One region of the Paenibacillus sp. FSL R7-277 genome, then DNA from elsewhere that is predicted to be linked to it. Evidence: predicted binding sites of a transcription regulator. Region 1 holds the regulator's gene; each other region holds the start of a gene.
The links. Region 1 encodes Rex, which represses fermentation and respiration genes when NADH is low (regulators of the CRP and FNR family bind a similar motif). Its sites were predicted from a motif close to TTGTGAAATATTTCACAA; they were not measured.
Positions count from the first base shown of each region.

Region 2: a site for Rex is predicted at 5,448-5,465, ahead of pflB (formate C-acetyltransferase). Genes of this name have one in related genera too.
Region 3: a site for Rex is predicted at 2,672-2,689, ahead of C173_RS15195 (formate/nitrite transporter family protein). Genes of this name have one in related genera too.

Region 1 is NZ_ASPX01000064.1:32,208-39,235, forward strand. It holds gene C173_RS18480 (cell wall elongation regulator TseB-like domain-containing protein) at 1-219, opposite strand, end outside; gene C173_RS18485 (amidohydrolase) at 249-1,550, opposite strand; gene C173_RS18490 (redox-sensing transcriptional repressor Rex) at 1,540-2,190, opposite strand; gene dinG (ATP-dependent DNA helicase DinG) at 2,340-5,201, opposite strand; gene C173_RS18500 (tetratricopeptide repeat protein) at 5,317-5,931, opposite strand; gene panD (aspartate 1-decarboxylase) at 6,070-6,453, opposite strand; gene panC (pantoate--beta-alanine ligase) at 6,446-7,028, opposite strand, start outside.
Region 2 is NZ_ASPX01000115.1:300,333-307,360, forward strand. It holds gene C173_RS29200 (carbohydrate ABC transporter permease) at 1-531, shown strand, start outside; gene C173_RS29205 (ABC transporter substrate-binding protein) at 664-2,133, shown strand; gene adhE (bifunctional acetaldehyde-CoA/alcohol dehydrogenase) at 2,671-5,292, shown strand; gene pflB (formate C-acetyltransferase) at 5,554-7,028, shown strand, end outside.
Region 3 is NZ_ASPX01000041.1:5,005-12,032, reverse strand. It holds gene C173_RS15200 (MFS transporter) at 1-1,197, opposite strand, end outside; gene C173_RS15195 (formate/nitrite transporter family protein) at 1,744-2,571, opposite strand; gene C173_RS15190 (FAD-dependent oxidoreductase) at 2,810-4,174, opposite strand; gene C173_RS15185 (hypothetical protein) at 4,593-4,856, opposite strand; gene C173_RS15180 (formate--tetrahydrofolate ligase) at 4,987-6,621, opposite strand; gene C173_RS15175 (glutathione peroxidase) at 6,862-7,028, opposite strand, start outside.

The DNA.
Region 1 (7,028 bases):
ACCGGTCAGCACCCAGTAGATCTCATTCTCATTCCAGATAGATTTCTGGGCCTTGGTTACCTCTGTTAGTCCGGCACGCGCCCGGGCCAGCTCCTTGGCCTCACTCCGCTCGTTCCACTGGTCCTTCATAATGTAGGCATAGAACTGGCTTAGTCCGAACAGAAGGAGCAGCACCACGGTAATCCCCAGCCAGATCCATTTTCTCCTCTTCTTCTTCACCACGCTGCTTCCTTTCCCGTTCCCCTGAATTACCGTTTAAGCAGGCTCTCGAACGTCTCCTGTGCTTTGCGGCGGATGGCTTCTTCATCAAGTGTCAGGCATTGTCCATGCTTCACAACCTGCTGGCCGTTCACCCATACATGCTCCACATCCTTGGCACTTGCCGAATATACGGCATGGGAGAGCAGATCGGTATGCGGCAGCAGATGCGGCTGATCAATATCAAGTGCAATAAAGTCGGCCTTCATCCCTGCGGCAAGCCTGCCTACCCCGCTTAGGAAAATAGACTGCGCCCCATACTCCGTCGCCATCAGCAGCGCTTCAGGAGCCGGTACCGCTGTAGGATCACCGCTTACACCCTTGTGGATCAGAGCCGCCAGCCTCATCTCTTCGAACATATCCAGATTATTGTTACTTGCCGCTCCGTCTGTACCCAGGGAAACCTTAACCCCGGCTCGCAGCAGCTCAGGAACACGCGCAACCCCGCTGGCCAGCTTAAGGTTACTGCCGGGGTTATGCGACACGCCAACGTTATAGCGGGCCAGAATCCCAATCTCTTCATCATTCAGATGAACCCCGTGGGCAATGAGCGAAGGACGGGTGAACATCCCGAGCTTCTCCAGATGTGCGACCGGACGCAGTCCGTAGTCGGCCACGTTCTGCTCCACTTCATGGCGCGTCTCGGACATATGGGTGTGCATTGGCAAGTCCAGATCATGGGCAGCCTGCACAAACTTCATGAAAAACTCTGGAGGACAGGTGTACGGGGCGTGCGGTGAGAGCATGGTCGTAATTCTGCCGTCAGCCTTGCCGTGCCAGTTACGGGCAAAAGCAATCGCCTCAGCGAGCTTCGATTGCTGTACCTCTTCCGGGCACAGCCCAATTACGCCGCGCATCAGCACAGCACGAATACCGGACTGCTCGGTCACTTCCGCTACCCGGTCCATATGATCATACATATCGAGGAAGGTGGTTGTGCCGCCCTTCAGCATCTCCAGCACGGACAACGAGGTTCCCCAATATACATCATCACCAGTGAATTTCTCTTCCATCGGCCACATCTTCTCCTGCAGCCAAGTCTGAAGCACCATATCGTCGCCGTATCCGCGCAGCAGTGACATGGCCGTATGCCCATGGGTATTGACCAGACCCGGCATGAACAGCAGACGGCTGCCGTCTACGACCTGAGCGCCATCCTCCACTACCGGCTCAGCTTCACCTATGTAAGTAATCAGATCATTCTCCAGGGTCATATACCCGCTCAGAACCGGCTTGTCACTGCCCGGAACCAGAAAGTGCCCGTTCTTGATTATCGTGATTTTACTGCTCATCTTCAGCCTCATCCTTTCCATCATGCAAATAATAGGCCAAGCTCTGCAGATCTGTGGTGAAATCTGCGGCATGAATCCGGATATTGGCAGGCGTCTTGAGAATAACCGGTGCGAAGTTCAGAATCGCTTCGATACCGGAATCCACAAGAATATCAGCTACGTTCTGGGCTTCGCTGTCAGGCACGGTAATAATCCCGATCCGGATGCCCTGCGAGCGGATGGTACTGCTTAGCTCCTCCATCGGCTGCACAACCAGCGAGTTGATCTGCTGGCCCACCTTCGGCGGGTAGGCATCGAAGATTGCAGTAATCTTCATCGTATCCTTCAAGTAAGCGTTGTAGTTAGACAAGGCATGACCGAGGTTACCGGCTCCAACCAGTGCAACATTAATTTGCTGGTCAAGCTTCAGGATATGGCGGATCTTCTCAATCAGATAAGATACATCATAGCCGATGCCTTTTCTGCCAAAATCACCGAAATAAGCCAAATCCTTACGGATCTGGGCGGGATTTAGGTCAAGCTTCTGGCCCAGCTCCTGAGAAGAGACTGTGGAGATTTCACGTTTTTGGAGATCGTTCAGGAAACGCAGGTACACTGGCAGCCTGCGCACGACGGCCTCCGATATTTTATCCGATTTCATGTATTCTCCTCCTTAAAAGTTTTGTTAGCCTACACTTCATTCCGTACAATTATAGCAACCGTGCCCCGCCGCCTGCCGGAGTGGCAGGACAGGCGGGAACGGATCTTCAGGATAATCATGACTTATTAATAATAGCAATAGCAGATGAATTAGGAAACCCCGCCGTCATCCAGCCATTCGGCAATTCTCGGGACCATCTGCTCGGTGAGCATATGCTCCATCTTGGGACCGGGGAGCGAGTACAGAAAGTACTTTCCGTAATGCGATTCAATCACTCTGGTATCGTACACAATTACGATGCCCCGGTCCTGCGCCGTGCGGACCAGCCGCCCGAAGCCCTGCTTGAAGCGGATGACAGCCTGCGGCACGGACAGCTTCATGAACGGATTCTTCTTCTGTGCCTGAAGCAGCTCTGACTTCGCTTCTGCCAGCGGGTGATTCGGCGGCTGGAACGGCAGTCTGACAATCGCCAGGCAGGTCAATGCTTCTCCCGGGATATCCACCCCTTCCCAGAAGCTGCTGGTACCCAGCAAGACCGAAGCCGGGCTGTCCTGGAAGCGGCGGATCAGCTTGCTCCGGCTGCCGCCTTCCACACCTTGTCCGAGTACCGCGATATCCTGTGAGGCAAGTGCCTCCTTCAGCGGTTCATACACCTGGCGCAGCATCTTGTAGGAGGTGAACAGCACCAGCATCCGCCCCCGTGTTGTTACAGCTGTCTCAGCAAGGGAGTGCACGAGGGTGTCCACAAAGCGGGCATCCCCAATACTCCCCTTGACGCTCGGGAAGTCCCGCGGAATGACCAGGAGAGCCTGCTCACGATACTTGAATGGCGACGGAAGCAGTGCAGTCATCAGACGCCGCTGCTCTGCAGCCTCGCCAAGACCCAGGTTATCAATCATGAACTGGAAGGATTTATCCACGGATAAGGTGGCCGAGGTCAGGATAATGCTCTTCTTCTTATCGAAGAACAGCTCCCTGAGCTGGGTGCTGACATCTACAGGAACAGCATACATTTGCAGCGACTTGCCCTTATAATTACCGCTTCCCTCCAGCCAATACACGATATTCTCATCGTTCAGACTCATGAAGAAGCGGATCTGCTCTCTAATGGATGCCAGATCCTTGAATAACCCGCCGATATCGGTCACAAGACTGTCTGAGGAGGATTGGCTGTCCGTGTCACGCATCTCACTGAGCATTTTGTCGCCCTTGCGGATGATATCGCTCAGACTGAGGTTCAGTGTATTCTCAAGGGCAGCCAGCTCCTCCCAATCCTTCGGCTTCTTGCCCGGCTGCAGGCGTGCCACCAGCTGGCCTGCTTCACCGGCCCCGGCATCGCTGCGCTCAGGCAGCAGGCTGAAGAGCCGGTCGCTGAGCGCATCCCAGGACTCCTTCACCGTCAGCAGATCGGGATAGATCCGGTCGATCACGCCGCTCCATTCGGAAGCCTGCTCACTGCCCGAAGACTGCAGACTCTGACGGAGGGCAGGCAGCTGCCCGCTCCGGCTATCTTTATAGAGTCGGGTGAGGGTATGGGCGAATGTGAAATATTTCATCTGCATGCCAAGATGCTTGCCGGCAATATCCTCCAGATGATGGGCTTCATCAATCACAAGATGGTCGTACGCCGGAAGAAGCTGATGCCCGGCTTTGACATCTGCGAACAGCTTGGAGTGATTGGTGACTACCACATCGGAGATCCCGGCTTCATGCTTGGCCCGGTGGTAATAGCATTTGCGGAACCAGGGACAGGCGCGTCCCAGGCAGGAGTCAGTATCACTGGCTACAGTCTCCCAGAAATCGCCGCCCCGTCCGCTTAAGTTAAGCTCCTCATCATCGCCGGTCGTCGTCTGAGTCAGCCAAACGAGCATTTGCGCAGCGGTGAGCGCTTCTTCCCTTGGACTCGTAAAGTCCTTTTTGTTCATTCTATGTTCGAACTTGCGCAGACACAAATAGTGCCCTCTTCCCTTAAAGATGGAGGCCTTGAACGGGAACGGCACAACGCTGGTTAAGAGCGGAATATCCCGCTCCCGCAGCTGGTCCTGAAGGTTAATGGTATGCGTGCTGACCATCACCTTCTGATCGCTTTTCACACTATGGTAGATGGCCGGAAGCAGATAACCCAGCGATTTGCCGGTGCCTGTTCCCGCTTCAATCAGCAGATGCTTGTCCTGCTCAAGCGCTGTAATGACCTCATGGATCATCAGCTCCTGGGCTTCTCGGCTCTCATACTGGGGAAGAACAGCCTTCAGCCGCTTGGTTACCTCATCCATATATTCTTCAAAGGTAATATTCTCCAGCGGATTGACGCTTCCATCCTCCCGTGGCGTAGCCAGCTCTGCCCAGTCCCCCACAGCCAGCGCAAGCTGGCGGTAGAAGCTCAGCTCACCTTCCGGCTGAAAGGTCTCCATCTCCCGCTCCCGCAGCAGCCCGTCGAAATACCAGGCCAGATCACTGTCTTCGTCCGCGAACAGCTCATTCAGCCGCTGAATCGTCAGCAGCGGCAGACTCTGCAGCTCTTCCAGACATTTGAGCAGCACAATAGCCGTGGCAAGCGCATCACTGTCCGCCTGATGGGGACGGTCATGCGTAATGCCGAAGTGGCTGCTTACCGCGCCAAGCTGATAGGTGCTCAGCGAAGGAAAGCATATTTTGAGAAAATCGATCGTATCCAGAATCCGCCCCTGAAACGGCAGGTAGCCGCAGCGGTCCAGCGCATTCTGCAAAAAATGAAAATCAAACGCGACATTGTGTCCGACGAGGACTACATCATCCAGCAGCGGTACCAGCTCCATCATCATCTCATCGAGCTCAGGCGCATCCTGTACATCGCTGTCTGTAATTCCGGTCAGGCCCGTAATAAAAGGAGGAATTGGCGCTCCGGGCTTGACATAGGAACCATACACCCGGGAGATCGTCCCGTCTTCTTCTATAATGGCAAGGCCAACCTGGATGATCTCTCCCACAGATTGGGTTCCCGTAGTTTCAAAATCAAGCACGGCAAATTTCATTATAAGTTCTATTCCCTTTCACTTGAGACTCTTTATCAGCATAACAGAAGTTACGAAAAAAGGCGATGCACACCCCGGGAAGTGGGGCGCATCGCCTAAAGAAACCGAGGATAAATTATAAAAGCGAAACCAGCTGATGGCCAAACTCCAGCTTCCCGCCCCGTCTGCGGCACACCTCCAGATTCACGTTCGGCTCCGGCAGATCAGGATCATGCAGCAGCGACAGGCTGAACAGCTCACTGGCTTCATTGAAGCGTTCCTGGGAAGCCCGGATACAGCCCAGCGCATTATAGATCATCGCCTTCAGCTTCACCTCACGGATCAGGCCCAGCATGTGATTCAGATGTCCCCAGGCGGTATCGCCTTCTCCCTCCTGCAGATAAGCCATGGCCAGATACAGGCGGGCAGCGAGGCTGTCCGGATACTGTGCCGTAACCTCCCTGAACTGTTCAATGCACTTACGGTACATCAGCAGCTTATAATAGCCCTGGCCCCTGACAAAAGCATCCATCCCAAGCTCAGGTGCCTCCTCTTCCGGCAGCTCCTCCGGCTGAACCTGAAAATCCGCCTGTTCCCGGAACTCGCTCAGCTTCTCGGCGAAGACCAGCCACTCGTCCATTACATTATCACTGATGCGGTGGAGCATATTATACTTGGATAAAAGATCGCTTCGGCGGGCACCCTCCGCAGTAGGATAGTCGGCTTTGATCTCCTGGAGCATCTTGTTCATCTCAGCAAATAAATGTTGAAACACCGGACATCCCACCCTTACTGATAATGAAGTCAGCTTAAGCTTGCCTTACTTCATTATCAGCAAGTACAGGGGTCTTCATCCCTGCCATTGATTACATGGCTCAAAGCTCAGAATTCAGGCAATCGTCGCATGAATCTCATGATCCGCCAGCTTCACCGGCTTGTTGCCCGCATCAACGAACACTACAGTCGGCTTGTGTGCCGCCAGCTCCTCGGAGGACATGACAGCGTAGGATATAATAATCACTGTATCGCCAGGCTGTACCAGACGCGCCGCTGCCCCGTTCAGACAAATGACGCCACTGCCGCGCGGACCTGGAATGACATAGGTCTCCAGACGGGAACCGTTATTATTGTCCACGATCTGCACCTTCTCGTTCTCCAGCAGGTCTGCGGCTTCCATCAGATCTTCATCAATGGTAATGCTGCCCACATAATTGAGATTGGCTTCAGTGACCGTTGCCCGGTGAATTTTGGATTTCATCATATGTCTAAACAAGAGCGTGTGCCTCCTTAGGAATAAATACATTATTATCAATCAGACGGGTTCTGCCGAACTTCACAGCCAGAGCCATTATAACCTCTCCGCCCGTATCCGTCAGCCTGCTGCCGCCTTCCAGCTCTTCCAGATCAGGGAAGGTTAGAATCTCCGCATAATCAATGACCGCAAGCGGCGATTCAGAAATGACCGAGACCAGCAGGGCCCGTGCTTCATCTACCGTACGAATACTGCCCTCTTCCATAGCCTGGCGCACCTCGCGCAGGGAACGAGACAATACCAGCGCCTGTCTGCGCTCCTCGCTGCTCAGATAGACATTGCGGGAGCTAAGCGCCAGCCCGTCTTCCTCGCGCACAATAGGACAGGCGATAATGTCCACGTTCATGTTAAGGTCAGACACCATCCGGCGGAGAACCGCTACCTGTTGGGCATCCTTCAGTCCGAAGAAGGCGTAATCCGGCTGCACGATATGAAACAGCTTGCTGACCACAGTAGTTACTCCGTCAAAATGTCCCGGACGCGAAGCGCCGCAGAGCTGCGACGTAAGCGAGGAGACCGATACGCCTGTACGGATC
Region 2 (7,028 bases), on a different contig from region 1:
GTGCCGTACCGCAAGGTCTTCTATTTCTTCTTCCTGATGACGCTGTTCATTCCGGCTACGAGCTATATGATTCCGAACTTTGTTAATCTAAAGGAGCTGGGCCTGCTCAATCAATATGCGGCCTTCTGGCTGCCGGCAGGCGCGAACACGTTCTTCTTCCTGCTGCTTAAGAATTTCTTCGACGGGATTCATCCTGAGATTCTGGAAGCCGCGCGGATGGACGGGGCCTCGGAGCCGAGAAGCTTCTTCACCATCGCGGTGCCGCTGTCGATTCCGATTTTTGCAACACTGGCGATCTTCATCTTCTCCACAGCCTGGAATGACTGGTTCTGGCCATCGCTGGTCATGCACAGTGAGGAGAAGTATACGCTCGCTACCGCTATCTATAAGTACGTTATCAATGTAAAAGCGCTGAATACGAACATCAAATTCGCAATTCTGTTCATTGTCTCTCTGCCGCCGATCCTGGTATTCCTGGTCTTCCAGAAGTTCATTATGCGCGGAGTTTCATTGTCTGCGGTCAAAGGCTGAGCAGGAAGGATGAGGTCCGGTAGAGATCGTACTCCTGCACATGAAGGGAATATAAATACACCTCGTTTGTAAACGGTTTCTCTTTTAAGATGAATTTGTAAGCTCATTATGATATGGAAAAGGGGAGTTACCATGCGTAAAGTTTCCAGCGTATTCGCCTGTCTCCTGGTCACGGGGACCTTATTGTCCGCTTGCGGCGGCAATAATAACGGCAACAAGCCGGCGGCTGACGGGGGAGAAGCGACACCTGCACCAGCAGCAACCCAGGCGGCGGAAGAGTCAGCCACTCCGTCTGCAGCACCGGCTGACGATATCACCCAGAGAAAGGTAACAATCAAAATCCACTATCCTACGCCGGACCTGACCGAGGTGAGAGCGCAGGAGGATGACAAGATCAAGCGGTTCCAGGAAGTCTATCCGAACGTGGAGATCGTCAAGGACGACTGGCAGTATAATGTAAGCGAGATCGGAGTGAAGATGGCAGCGAATGAAGCGCCGACCTTCTTCAACACGTATGCCACCGAAGCCAAATTCCTGATTGAGAAGGGCTGGGTAGCTGACATCACCGATCTGTGGAACAATTATGAGTTCAAGGATCAGATCAATCCTGTGCTGCAGAACCAGTTCATCATTGACGGCAAGGTGTATGGAGTTACCCAGAAGGGTTACGTCACTACAACAATGATCAACAAGAAGATGCTGGATGACAAAGGTGTAGCCGTACCTCCAATGGATTGGACCTGGGACGACATGCTGAACACAGCCAAAGGAGTGGCCGATCCCAAGAAAGGTATCTCAGGGATTGCCCCGATGGGCAAAGGCAACGAAGCCGGCTGGAACTGGACCAACTTCCTGTTCGAAGCAGGCGGGGAGATTCAGAAGATTGAGGGCGGAAAGGTGGTGGCCACCTTCAATTCCGAAGCTGGTGTTAAAGCGCTGGACTTCTATAAAAAGCTGAGATGGGAAGCCAAAGCGGTTCCCCAGGATTGGGCGCTCGGCTGGGGCGATGCGGTAGGTGCCTTCCAGCAGGGCCGTACCGCGATGGTAATGGCCGGATCTGACGGAGTCATTGAACAGGCGCTTAACCAGGGCGGGTTCAAGCCGGAGGATGTGCTGACCTATCCAATGCCTGCGGCTGAGAAGGGCGGCAAGCATACCGGTGTTCTCGGCGGCGACTATCTGGTCATCAACCCTAATGCCAGCAAGGATGAGCAGGAGATGGCCTTCCGTTATATTACCTTCGACTATTTCTCGGATAAAGGTCTGGAAGCGCTCGATGCCATTCTGCAGCAGCGCAAGGCGGACGGCAAATACTTCATTCCGCCGCTTCTTGATTACTATGCTGCCGATTCCGACTTCGGCAAGAAGACCAAAGCAGTGTATGACAAATACTCTGATATTGTATATCAATACAATACAGATATTATGGCTCTACTCGACGGCAAACCTGAGGCGCAGTACAATACCCAGGACTACTATGCAACCATGTCCAATGTCATTCAGGAGCTGTTCGCCAAGGAAGGCACGGACTCCAAGGCCCAGCTTGATGCAGCAGCCGCAACCGTACAGAAGAAATTTTTCGATACCATTAAGGTGGAGTAGCCTGGGACGTCTCTTTCTAGACTTAGGGGAAGAGATGAATAAGGGGGGGACAGCAGAGATGCTGTCTCTTTTTTTATAAAAATATAAGAATTTATAGGTTGCACACGATAAATTATCCTTCTATTTCTCGCTGAAACGGTACCGTCCTTTAAAAGGACGGCAAAGCCGTTTCCACTTGGCAGAAATTTATATTTATATTCACCGTCAGAGTGAGTCTCTAGAAGAGCGACGGATGAACCGAAGTGATGGCTTGGCATTCATGAGCAAAATTCCCGAAGCCCAACCGGCATTGCAAGGCAAGATGGGCTATCAACGCTGCAGACTATCGTATTGCGTTCGCAGAATAGACAAATTTCAATTAAATATTACATATAATATGGTAAAAACACTAGTATATGATCGAATGAAAGCGCTTTGAAAACAACTCAAAAAAAACTTTATACTTTGTGAAAGATTTCACTATACAAGGTGAAAAGGATGTGCTAAGATAAATGTATAGAAAGAAACAACCTAAAAATTGACAGGAGGACGAGGGAGATGGCAGTTAAAAACGAAGTCGCCGCCCAAGTGAAACAAACCACCGCTGAAGAGTATATTCAGGTTTTGGTGGATAAAGCAAAGAAAGCCCACGAAGCGTTCATGGGCCTGGATCAAGAGCAGACAAACACAATCGTTCATGCAATGGCGCTGGCCGGACTCGACAAGCATATGTACCTGGCAAAACTGGCTGTTGAAGAAACAGGACGCGGAGTATACGAAGACAAAATTACAAAGAACATCTTCTCCACTGAATATATCTGGCACGGTATTAAGTACGACAAGACTGTAGGCGTTATTGAGGATAACGCTTATGACAGCTTCCAGAAGATTGCTGAACCAGTCGGAATCATTATGGGTATCACACCGGTAACCAATCCAACATCCACCACGATGTTTAAAGCTTTGATTTCCGCTAAGACACGTAACCCTATTATATTCGGTTTCCACCCGTCAGCGCAAGAGTGCAGTGCGGCAGCAGCCAAAATTCTGCATGATGCAGGCGTAGCAGCAGGCGCACCTGAGAACTTCATCCAATGGATTGAGCTTCCTACGATGGACAAAACAAACGCACTGATGAACAATCCGGACGTTGCACTGATTCTGGCAACCGGCGGATCGGCAATGGTCAAGGCAGCTTACAGCTGCGGCAAACCGGCACTCGGCGTAGGTCCTGGTAACGTGCCTGCTTTCATCGAGAAGAGTGCTGATATTGATCAGGCTGTAACAGACCTTATCCTGTCGAAGACTTTTGATAATGGTATGATCTGTGCTTCCGAGCAGGCAGTTATCATTGAAGAAGCCATCTTCGATCAAGTGAAAAAGAAAATGATTGCAAACGGCTGTTACTTTGTGAACAAAGAAGAAGCAGCTAAGCTGACCAGCGGCGCAATGAACGTAGAGAAATGTGCAGTTAACCCGGCTATCGTTGGCCAATCCGCTGTGAAGATCGCTGAAATGTGCGGCATTCAGGTTCCTGCCGGAACGAAGATCCTGGTAGCTGAGCTTGAAGGTGTAGGTACTAAATATCCATTGTCCGCTGAGAAGCTGAGCCCGGTTCTGGCTTGCTACAAGGTGAAGAATGCTGACCAGGGTATCGAACGCGCAGCTCAAATCGTTGAATTTGGCGGCATGGGCCACAGCTCGGCTATCCATTCCAACAACGAAGAAGTAATCATGAAGTTCTCCAACCGTCTGCAGACCGGACGTATTCTCGTCAACTCGCCATCGACTCACGGCGCAATCGGCGACATTTACAACACTAATATCCCTTCATTGACACTGGGCTGCGGATCTTACGGACGCAACTCGGTATCGCAGAACGTCACTGCAATCAATCTGATCAACGTGAAAAGGGTGAATCGTCGTACCGTGAATATGCAATGGTTTAAAGTACCTGACAAGATTTACTTCGAAAAGGGAGCCACTCAGTACCTGGCCAAAATGCCTGACATCACACGCGTTGCTATCATCACTGACCCTGTAATGGTTAAACTGGGGTATGTTGAAAGAGTTGAGCACTATCTGCGTCAGCGCCAGACTCCTGTAGCGATCGAAGTGTTCTCGGAAGTTGAACCGGATCCATCGACTACTACTGTAGAAAAAGGTACAGCTATGATGAACAGATTCCAGCCGGACTGCATCATCGCACTCGGCGGTGGTTCCCCAATGGATGCTGCCAAGGGCATGTGGCTGTTCTACGAACATCCGGATGCAGACTTCAACGGCCTGAAACAGAAGTTCATGGATATCCGCAAACGGGTATACAAATTCCCTAAGCTCGGCAACAAAGCGAAATTCGTTGCCATTCCAACCACTTCGGGTACAGGTTCTGAAGTAACATCGTTCGCAGTTATCACAGACAAGACAACAGGCAATAATACCAAGTATCCGCTCGCTGACTATGAGCTGACTCCAGACGTAGCAATTATTGACCCTGAGTTTGTCTACAGCTTGCCTAAGACTGCAGTTGCCGATACAGGAATGGACGTATTGACACATGCTATCGAAGCTTATGTATCTGTAATGGCCAGTGACTATACCGATGGTCTGGCAATCAAAGCCATCCAACTGGTGTTCCAGTGGCTGGAGAAATCCGCACTGCAAGGTGACAAGCTGGCCCGTGAGAAAATGCACAATGCTTCGACGCTTGCCGGTATGGCCTTTGCCAACGCATTCCTGGGGATTAACCACAGCTTGGCACACAAATGGGGCGGACAGTATCACACCGCACACGGCCGTACCAATGCGATCCTGATGCCGCATGTTATCCGTTACAATGCCAAGAAACCTACGAAGTTCGCTTCGTTCCCTAAATATTCGCACTTTGTAGCTGACGAACGGTACGCAGAAATCGCCCGTATTCTGGGATTGCCTGCACGCACTACCGAAGAAGGCGTAACCAGCCTGATCAATGCAATCCGCGACATGAACAAAAAACTCGGTATCGAAGAATCCTTCTCGGCTCTTGGTTTCGATCCTAAGGACTTCGAATCCCGTGTAGACTATCTGGCTGACCGTGCATTTGAAGACCAATGTACTACTGCCAATCCTAAAATGCCGCTGGTATCCGAGCTTGCTGATGTATACCGCAACGCATTCTACGGAAAATTCGATAACTAATTAACGGTTGCCTGGCAAAGAATAAGGTTAAAGGTTAATATGGGACTGGATGGAAGTGACAAATATCACCGAAAGAGTGATATTTGTCACAGTCCTTTTTCAGAAAATAAACTAAAATGTTTATATAGACAACGATCCCCGTTATGAAGATGTGATTGTGAATTTTATAACAACTATTAGCCTCGGGATCACGAGACACGGGATTAACCTTCAAGCCCGCGATCTCTACAAATATAATAAATATAAATGGAGGGATTTAGCATGTCGGTGATTGAAAAAGAAGTATTAGAAGCAAAATCGGGTTGGAGAAATTTCACAAAAGGTGTCTGGGCCAAGAAAGTTGACGTTAACAACTTTATTGCAAAGAACATCAAGCCTTATGAAGGAACTGAAGATTTCCTGGTTGGACCTACCAGCAATACAACTGAACTGTGGAAGATTATCTCCCAGCTGAGCAAGGAAGAAAGAGAAAGAGGCGGCGTATGGGATGTATCCCTCGATACTGTCTCCACCATCACTTCCCACGCTCCTGGCTACATTGACAAGGATAAGGAACAGATTGTCGGCGTTCAGACTGACGCTCCTTTCAGACGTTCCATTCAGCCGTTCGGCGGTATCAAGATGATGATCGATGCTACTAAGGCATACGGCTTCGAGCTTCCGCAGAATATCGTTGACATGTTCACGAACATCCGCAAAACGCATAACCAAGGCGTATTTGATGCATATACACCAGATATGAGAGCTGTGCGTAAATCCGGCGTAATCACAGGCCTTCCTGATGCTTATGGCCGCGGACGTATCATCGGCGACTATCGCCGTATTGCTCTGTATGGTATTGATTTCCTGATTAAAGACAAGAAGCAGCAACTGGCTGAGCTTGAAGTTGACTCCATGACAGAAGATGTTATCCGTCTGCGTGAAGAGCTGTCCGAGCAAATGCGTGCTCTGGGCGAACTGAAACAAATGGCTGCAGCTCATGGTATGGATATTTCCAAACCGGCTACGAACTTCAAAGAAGCTACACAATGGGTATACTTCGGTTATCTGGCAGCTGTTAAAGAACAGAATGGTGCGGCTATGTCCCTTGGACGCGTATCTTCCTTCCTCGACATCTATGTTCAACGTGACTTTGAAGAAGGTACTCTGACAGAAGAGCAAGCTCAAGAAATCGTTGACCATTTCGTAATGAAGCTGCGTATCGTGAAATTCCTGCGTACGCCTGACTATAACGACCTGTTCTCCGGCGACCCAACTTGGGTTACAGAATCCATCGGTGGTATGGCTGAAGATGGTACAACCCGCGTAACCAAGAACAGCTTCCGCTTCCTGCATACCCTGTACAATCTGGGACCGGCTCCAGAACCAAACCTGACTGTACTGTGGTCCGAGAAGCTTCCTGAAGGCTTTAAGAAATATTGTGCTAAGGTATCTATTGAGACCAGCGCTATTCAATATGAGAACGATGATGTAATGCGTCCATACTGGGGTGAAGATTATGCAATTGCCTGCTGCGTATCCCCAATGCGTATCGGTAAGCAAATGCAGTTCTTCGGTGCCCGTGCCAACCTGGCTAAGGCTCTGCTGTATGCGATCAATGGCGGTAAAGATGAGAAATCCGGTGCTCAGGTAGGTCCTGAATATCCTGCGATCACTTCTGAATACCTGGATTATGATGAAGTAATGAAACGCTTCAAACCAATGATGGAATGGCTGGCTAAGACTTATGTCAATAC
Region 3 (7,028 bases), on a different contig from region 1:
CTCAAGCTGTACAGCTGAACGGTTCATATAGGCGTGAAGCGCGAAGAATCCTACGGATAGCACAGCCATGCCGCAAGCGAGCCAGCCGGTTGGCGCAAGACCGCCCCTGTCGAACTGAACACCCATCAGATAAGGCCCGATGACACGGCCGATTGCGCCAATTCCGCCGCTCAGCCCGAGATAGAACGGCGCGCTGCGCTGGGCATGCTCCGAGATGAAGGAAGGCATCGCCGGAGAGATCAGCATCTCCCCAAGGGTAGCCAGCACCATACCCAGCAGCATCCCCGGATAGCTTGGCATAAACAGAATTACAGCATACCCGCCCAGGTAAAAGACGGCGCTTGCTGTCATCTGCGCAGTTGACGTCTGCGCGAACCCGCGCTTGATCAGGCTGACCAGCGGCTGCGCCGCGAAGATCAGCACACCGTTCAGCGTCCAGAGGAAGCCGTACAGCTGCTTCGACCAGCCTTCCGAGATAATGAACGGCGAGACTCCGCTGTTCCAGATCGAATTGCCGATCAGCAGGAACATCGAGCCCACCGCCATGAACAGATAGATCCGTATATGGCCGAGGAGTCTCCAGCCCGACACTTCATTCTGCGGTTGCTTTTTCGATACTGTGCTGTGAGCCGGAGCCGTCCCTACCTTACGCAGATAGACGAAGAAGAATCCGGCAAATACGGCCGAGGTCACCCCGTTAAGCACAAAGCTCAGCATATAATTGCCCAGGAAGCCGCTCAGCGCGGTTCCCAGGGCTACCCCTATATTATTGGCAACATAGATGATATTGAACAGCTCTGCGCGCTGCTCCGCGAACCGGAAACCGATAAACGCCTGGATCGCCGGGAGGGAGAGGGAGTTGAACAATCCCATCATACCCATAACGATTATGAATACGCTCCAGCTTCCGCTCGCCCACGGGAGGGCAAACAGCGTCAAGGCATTCATCGCCAAAGCGCCGACAATCAGGCGGTTCACTCCTACCTTATGATACAACGAACCGCCCAGCAGCTGACCGGCAATCCCGCCAAGTGACTGCACCAGCAGCACGATTCCCGCGTCTTTCATACTGCGTCCCAGTTCATCGAATACATACATTGTAACCAGCGGCCACATCAGTGCACTGCCGGTAGCATTAATCAGACTGGCAATCAAGAATACTTTAATTTCCTTCGGATAGGCCTGCATGAATCTCATATCTTGTCTGTCATCCCCTGTAACATAGCTGTCATTAATCCATCCAGTATCATCCCAAAACAGGGGGCGGGGCAAGCATGTGCGTTAATGCTGTATCGCGGGAAACCGGGATATAATTTGTGATATTTATATTCTATAACCCGCTCTTTCACACGTAAACAAAAATACCTTGCCGGCACTGATTCGTTCCCCGGAAGCCGGGGTAATGATCCATATGAAACACTCCCTATTTTATTCACCGTGAGATCCGATTTCGTTCCCCCGAATCGGATTGCACGGTGAATTTTGTTTTGTCCGGAGGATGATCCTGCTGTACCTATACCAAACAAGTAGAAACGGCTTTGCCGTCCTTTTACAGGACGGTACCGTTTCAGCGAGAAAGATAAGGATAATTATAACGCGAAGCATATAAATTCTTATCTTTATACAAAAACACTCCCTGTCTCTACGAATCCCTTGAAGCAGGGTGCCGAGAAGCAGGAAGTGCTAGGCCAAGCTATGTTACAGTCCGGCGATGTGATTCACACCGGGTCAAGTCCGTATTCATTAAGCGTGTTTCTTCAAGCCCGCAGCAGGCACGCCTGCGGCTGGGCTCACAGCACCCGGCTCCTTGCGCAGATAGGCCATCCAGTACGCAGCAGCCACGAAGATCGCGCCGCCCGTCAGATTGCCCAGCCAGACCGGAACGAAGTTGGCCGCATACTGGCCCCAGGTGAAATGTCCTTCGAAGATCGCAGCAGGGATAAGGAACATGTTAGCTACAACGTGCTGGAAGCCGATGGCCACGAACGCCATGGTCGGAAACCAGATACCGAGGATTTTGCCGCTGAAATTGTCTGCCCCGTACGACAGCCATACCGCCAGCGCTACCAGCCAGTTACAGCCGATCCCGGAGATAAAAGCCTGCAGGAACGTAGCATCGATCTTATGCTCCGCCATACTTACCAGCTTCTCCAGATACACGCCATCTGATGTAAGGCCAACGATGTGACCGAAGAAATAAGCGACGAACAAGGCGCCTGCCAGGTTGCTGAGCGTGATCAGCACCAGGTTCTTCATGACTTCCCAGAACGAAATCTTCTTCGCCATAAAAGCCAGCGGCACCGCCATCATATTGCCCGTAAGCAGTTCGCCTCCGGCAAGCAGCACCAGCACCAGTCCAACCGGGAACACCGCAGCCCCGATGAAGTTAGCAATGGACCCCCACTCGGCGGGTGCACCGGCAATGACACGAATATCCAGCAAAAATCCGAGCGCGATAAACGCTCCTCCCAGGAAACCGAGAATGAGTACAGTGCTGAGCGGATTATGCGCCTTCTTAATTCCGTTCTCTACCGTCACTTCAGCGATTCCCTGCGGTTTGTTATAAGCCATGATTCCTATCCCCTTCGAATTACTTAAAATTTGTTCCTTTATGCCATTGTAACGTGATCCCAATCACATTTACGTGATAAAAGTCACTATCATAAAAACCACGTGAAAGTTTTCACTGACATGTCAAATTTACCATAAAAGCGGGCTGTACAGAAAATTTTTTTCATTCCCGGCTGCCATTGCATCGAGAGTTCACAAAAAAAGAGCCCTGAATGGGCTCCGGCAAAATGTTCAGCTCTTATACGTGTACAGGTTCTTTGACGGCAGCCAGCTTCGGCAGAGCCTGAAGGCCTGCGGTGTTCAGGAAGTTCCAAGGCTTGTTGTAATGCGGCTGGAAGAAGAAGTCGATGAAGGCCAGCTGGTCCACGGTCATCTTATTCTGGATGCAGACCGATACGGTATTGATCGACTGCGTGAGATCCATCTTGGACATAATCTGCGCGCCCAGAATGCGGCGGGTGGCACGGTCAAAGACCACTTTTACCTGAACCTGCTCGAAGGTCGGCATGAACTCCGGACGGTAGTTGTCGATCAGCATCACGCTCTCCGTGTCCATTCCCTCGGCTGCAGCAGCCTCTTCAGTCAGTCCGGTTCCGGCAATATTGTCCTCATAGATCTTGATGCCCGATGTGCCTTGCGTACCCATGTAAGGGATCGTGTTCGAGACCAGATTGCGGGCAACCAGCGTTCCCATACGCACTGCGTTGGTGGCCAGCGGGATATACGCGTGTTTACCAGTCGGATTGTAATGAATCGCGCAGCTGTCACCGGCAGCATAGACATCCGGCAGGCTGGTCTGCATATAATCGTTAACCATAATCGCGCCGTTCGGCAGCATATCCACTTGGCCCTTCAGCAGCTCGGTATTCGGACGGAAGCCGATGCAGAGAATAACCAGATCCGTCTCATGTTCACCCTTGCTCGTAATCACCTTGGTCACTCTGCCGTTCTCACCTGCGAAGGAGGCGACCTTCTCGCCCAGCGCCAGCTTAATGCCGTGATCCTCAAGCGACTGCTGGATCGGTGCGGTGAACTCTTCATCAAGATATTTGCTCAGGATGCGGTCTTCCCCATCAATCAGCGTAACTTCCTTGCCATTCATCTGAAAAGCCTCTACCAGCTCGACCCCGATATAACCGGCGCCGACCACAGTAATTCTGTTCACCTTCTGTGCTTCTTCGATAATGGTGTTGGAATGATTGTAGTTCTTCGAGAGCAGGATGCCCTCCATCTCTATTCCTTCAAGCTTAGGCACAATCGGCCATGAGCCTGTTGTCATAATGAGTTTGTCATAAGTATCTTCCATTTCCTCACCGGTCACGAGGTTGCGGGCTTTTAGGGTTTTGCGGGCGGTGTCCACGTTGATTACCTCATGACGCATCTTCGTCTGCACACCCAGGGCGGCAAGTTGTTCCGGGGAGGAATAGAATAGTCCCTGCGGGTCCTTGACCACACCGCCAACGTATAAGGCAATGCCGCAAGACAGGAATGAGATATTATCGTTGCGCTCATACACCGTAATCTGGGCATCCGGGTATAACTGTGCGGTATTTACAATGGCGGCCGTTCCGGCGTGGGTACATCCAATAACTGCTACTTTCATAATTTCTTCCTCCTCCAAGTTGAAAAGCTTATTTAGTAGGGCTTGTGATTGCGTCTGTAAAAAAGTGCTGTACTGACTGCGTTTATACAACTTTACATTTGTGATTGTTTTCACTTTATACACTGATTATATTGTGATATTTATCACATTGCAAGAGTTATTGTGATTTTTCTCACATTGTTCACAATTTCAAATTTTAATAACTTTGGAGTTTCACCGCATCATCCACTCCATTTGTACCGCCGCTGCACTCTTCAACCTTGGCTTAGTTTCCCCCGGAGGAGGGGCATTATGTCTGCCAGGAGCAGGAAACAGCAGGAGGAGCACAAGGGGCAGCCAGGCAGAACCGCAGCCCTGGTTTTTCGATTACATTTGCTCCGTATCCGCCGCCCCAGCCCCAATGTAATCGGTTTTTCGATTACATTTGCTCCGTATCCGCCGCCCCAGCCCCAACTGTAATCGGTTTTTCGATTACATTTACTCCGTATCCGCTGCTCCATCCCAATGTAATCGGTTTTCCGATTACATTTGCTCCGTATCCGCCGCGCCAGCCCATTGTAATCGGTTTTCCGATTACATTTGCTCCGTGTCCGCTGCTCCATCCCATTGTAATCGGTTTTTCGATTACAATGTGGTCACTGACCCTCGCGGCTGCACAATGTATTCGCTTTTTCGCATACAAAAAAGCCTCACTCCCGCAGCATACCTGCGATAAAGTAAGGCCAAGCTATACTCATTGTTATTTGCTAATCGCTACTCGCTATACAGCCCTATGATCCTATGCTGCTGGTAGTCACACGATCGGAAGTATCTTATTCCAGACCCGAAATCACGCCATCCTCATCCACCAGCAGGCTTTCTGCTGCGGGCTTGGCGGGGAGACCCGGCATCGTGACCATGTTCCCGGTGATCACAACAGCGAATCCCGCCCCGAGGGACAGGGTGATGTCCCGGACGCCCATGGTGAAGCCTTCCGGGGCTCCGAGCAGCCGGGGCTGATCCGAGAAGGAATACGGGGTTTTGGCCATGCAGACCTGAAGATGGTGCAGGCCCAGCCGGTCAATGACAGCGAGACTGCGCTTGGCTGCCGGAGAGAAGGCTACTCCCGCACCACGGTAGATCTCCGTGACGATGCGGTTGATTTTGGACGGGATATCAAGATGGTCTTCATACAGCGGCGCATAATTCACAGGCTCTTCCCGGTCCAGCAGCTTCATCAGCTCCTTCGCCAGCTCCTGTCCGCCCGCGCTTCCCTCAGCCCATACCTTGGATACGGCAGCAGGTACACCCAGCCGCCCGCAGGCTTCCAGCACCTCATTCACTTCAGCAGGGGCATCCCCTTCAAAATGATTCAGCGCCACCAGCACAGGCACACCGAACTTGCGCAGGTTCTCAATATGCCGCTCCATATTGGACATTCCGGAGAGCAGCGCCGGCAGGTTGCCCTCATACAGCTCTTCCTTGCGGACGCCGCCGTTGTATTTTAGCGACTTCACCGTAACCACCAGAACAGCAGCCGAAGGTGCCAGCCCGGCCTGGCGGCATTTGATGTCCATGAATTTCTCCGCGCCCAGGTCCGCGCCGAAGCCTGCCTCGGTCACCACCACATCGCCCAGCTTCAGCGCGTAGCGGGTTCCGATCACACTGCTGCAGCCGTGGGCAATATTGGCGAACGGGCCGCCATGTACAATGACCGGTGTTCCTTCCAGCGTCTGCACCAGATTCGGCTTCACCGCCTCCTTCAGCAGCGCAGTCATCGCCTCTACGGCTCCTATGGCCTGTGCCGTTACCGGCTGACCCGCATGGTCATACCCGATCAGAATGCGGCTGAGCCGCTGCTTCAGATCCGCAAGGTCGCTGCACAGGCAGAGCACGGCCATAATCTCGGAGGCTGTTGTGATCTGGAAGCCGCTCTCCCGCACAGTTCCATTGCCGTCGCCAATGCCGGTCACGATATTCCGCAGGCTGCGGTCATTCATATCCATAACCCTTTTCCAGACGATCCGCTGCGGATCAAGCCCCAGGCTGTTGCCCTGGAACATATGATTGTCGATCATCGCCGAGAGCAGGTTATGCGCTGACGTCACCGCATGGATATCCCCCGTGAAATGCAGGTTAATCTCATCTGCCGGAACAATCTGCGCCTTGCCGCCTCCGGTTGCTCCGCCCTTCATCCCCAGACAGGGACCAAGCGAGGGTTCACGCAGCGCTGCTACCGTGCGTACACCCGCTGCATTCATCGCCTGGGCGAGCCCGATCGTCGTCAGCGTCTTACCTTCACCTGCCGGTGTAGGATTCATTGCGGTAACCAGAACCAGCTTGCCGTCCGGTTTGTGCTTCAGCTCTGCCCAGAGCGAGGGCGCCAGCTTACTTTTATATTTGCCGTACAGTTCCAGATGCTCCTCCTTGATCCCCGCTGCCGATGCTACCTCTGTAATTAACCTCATGCCGTTATGTAACCCTCCTGCCGTTATTATCCTGCATTCTTGCTTCCTGTATGCGATTCATGTAGTCAGGCGAAGCATTTCTCTTCAAAGAATACAGGGTCTCTGAAAAGATTCAAGGATAATTTTCATAAAGGGTGAAACTTAATTGTATAGAAAACTCCCGGACCGGGCGCATCTGCACCACTATCCGGGAGAACACGTATTGCCTGGCTCCAGCCTTCAGAGCGGATGATTTCAGCCTCATTTCAGCAGGGATTCGATAAGTCCCTTCATGCTCTCCGGTGATTCCTTCGGCTCGACACGGGCCACTACATTGCCGCTGCGGTCCACCAGAAACTTCGTGAAGTTCCACTGGATATCACTGCTCTCGCCGTCACCCGGCTGCTGGCCCTTCAAATATTGAAACA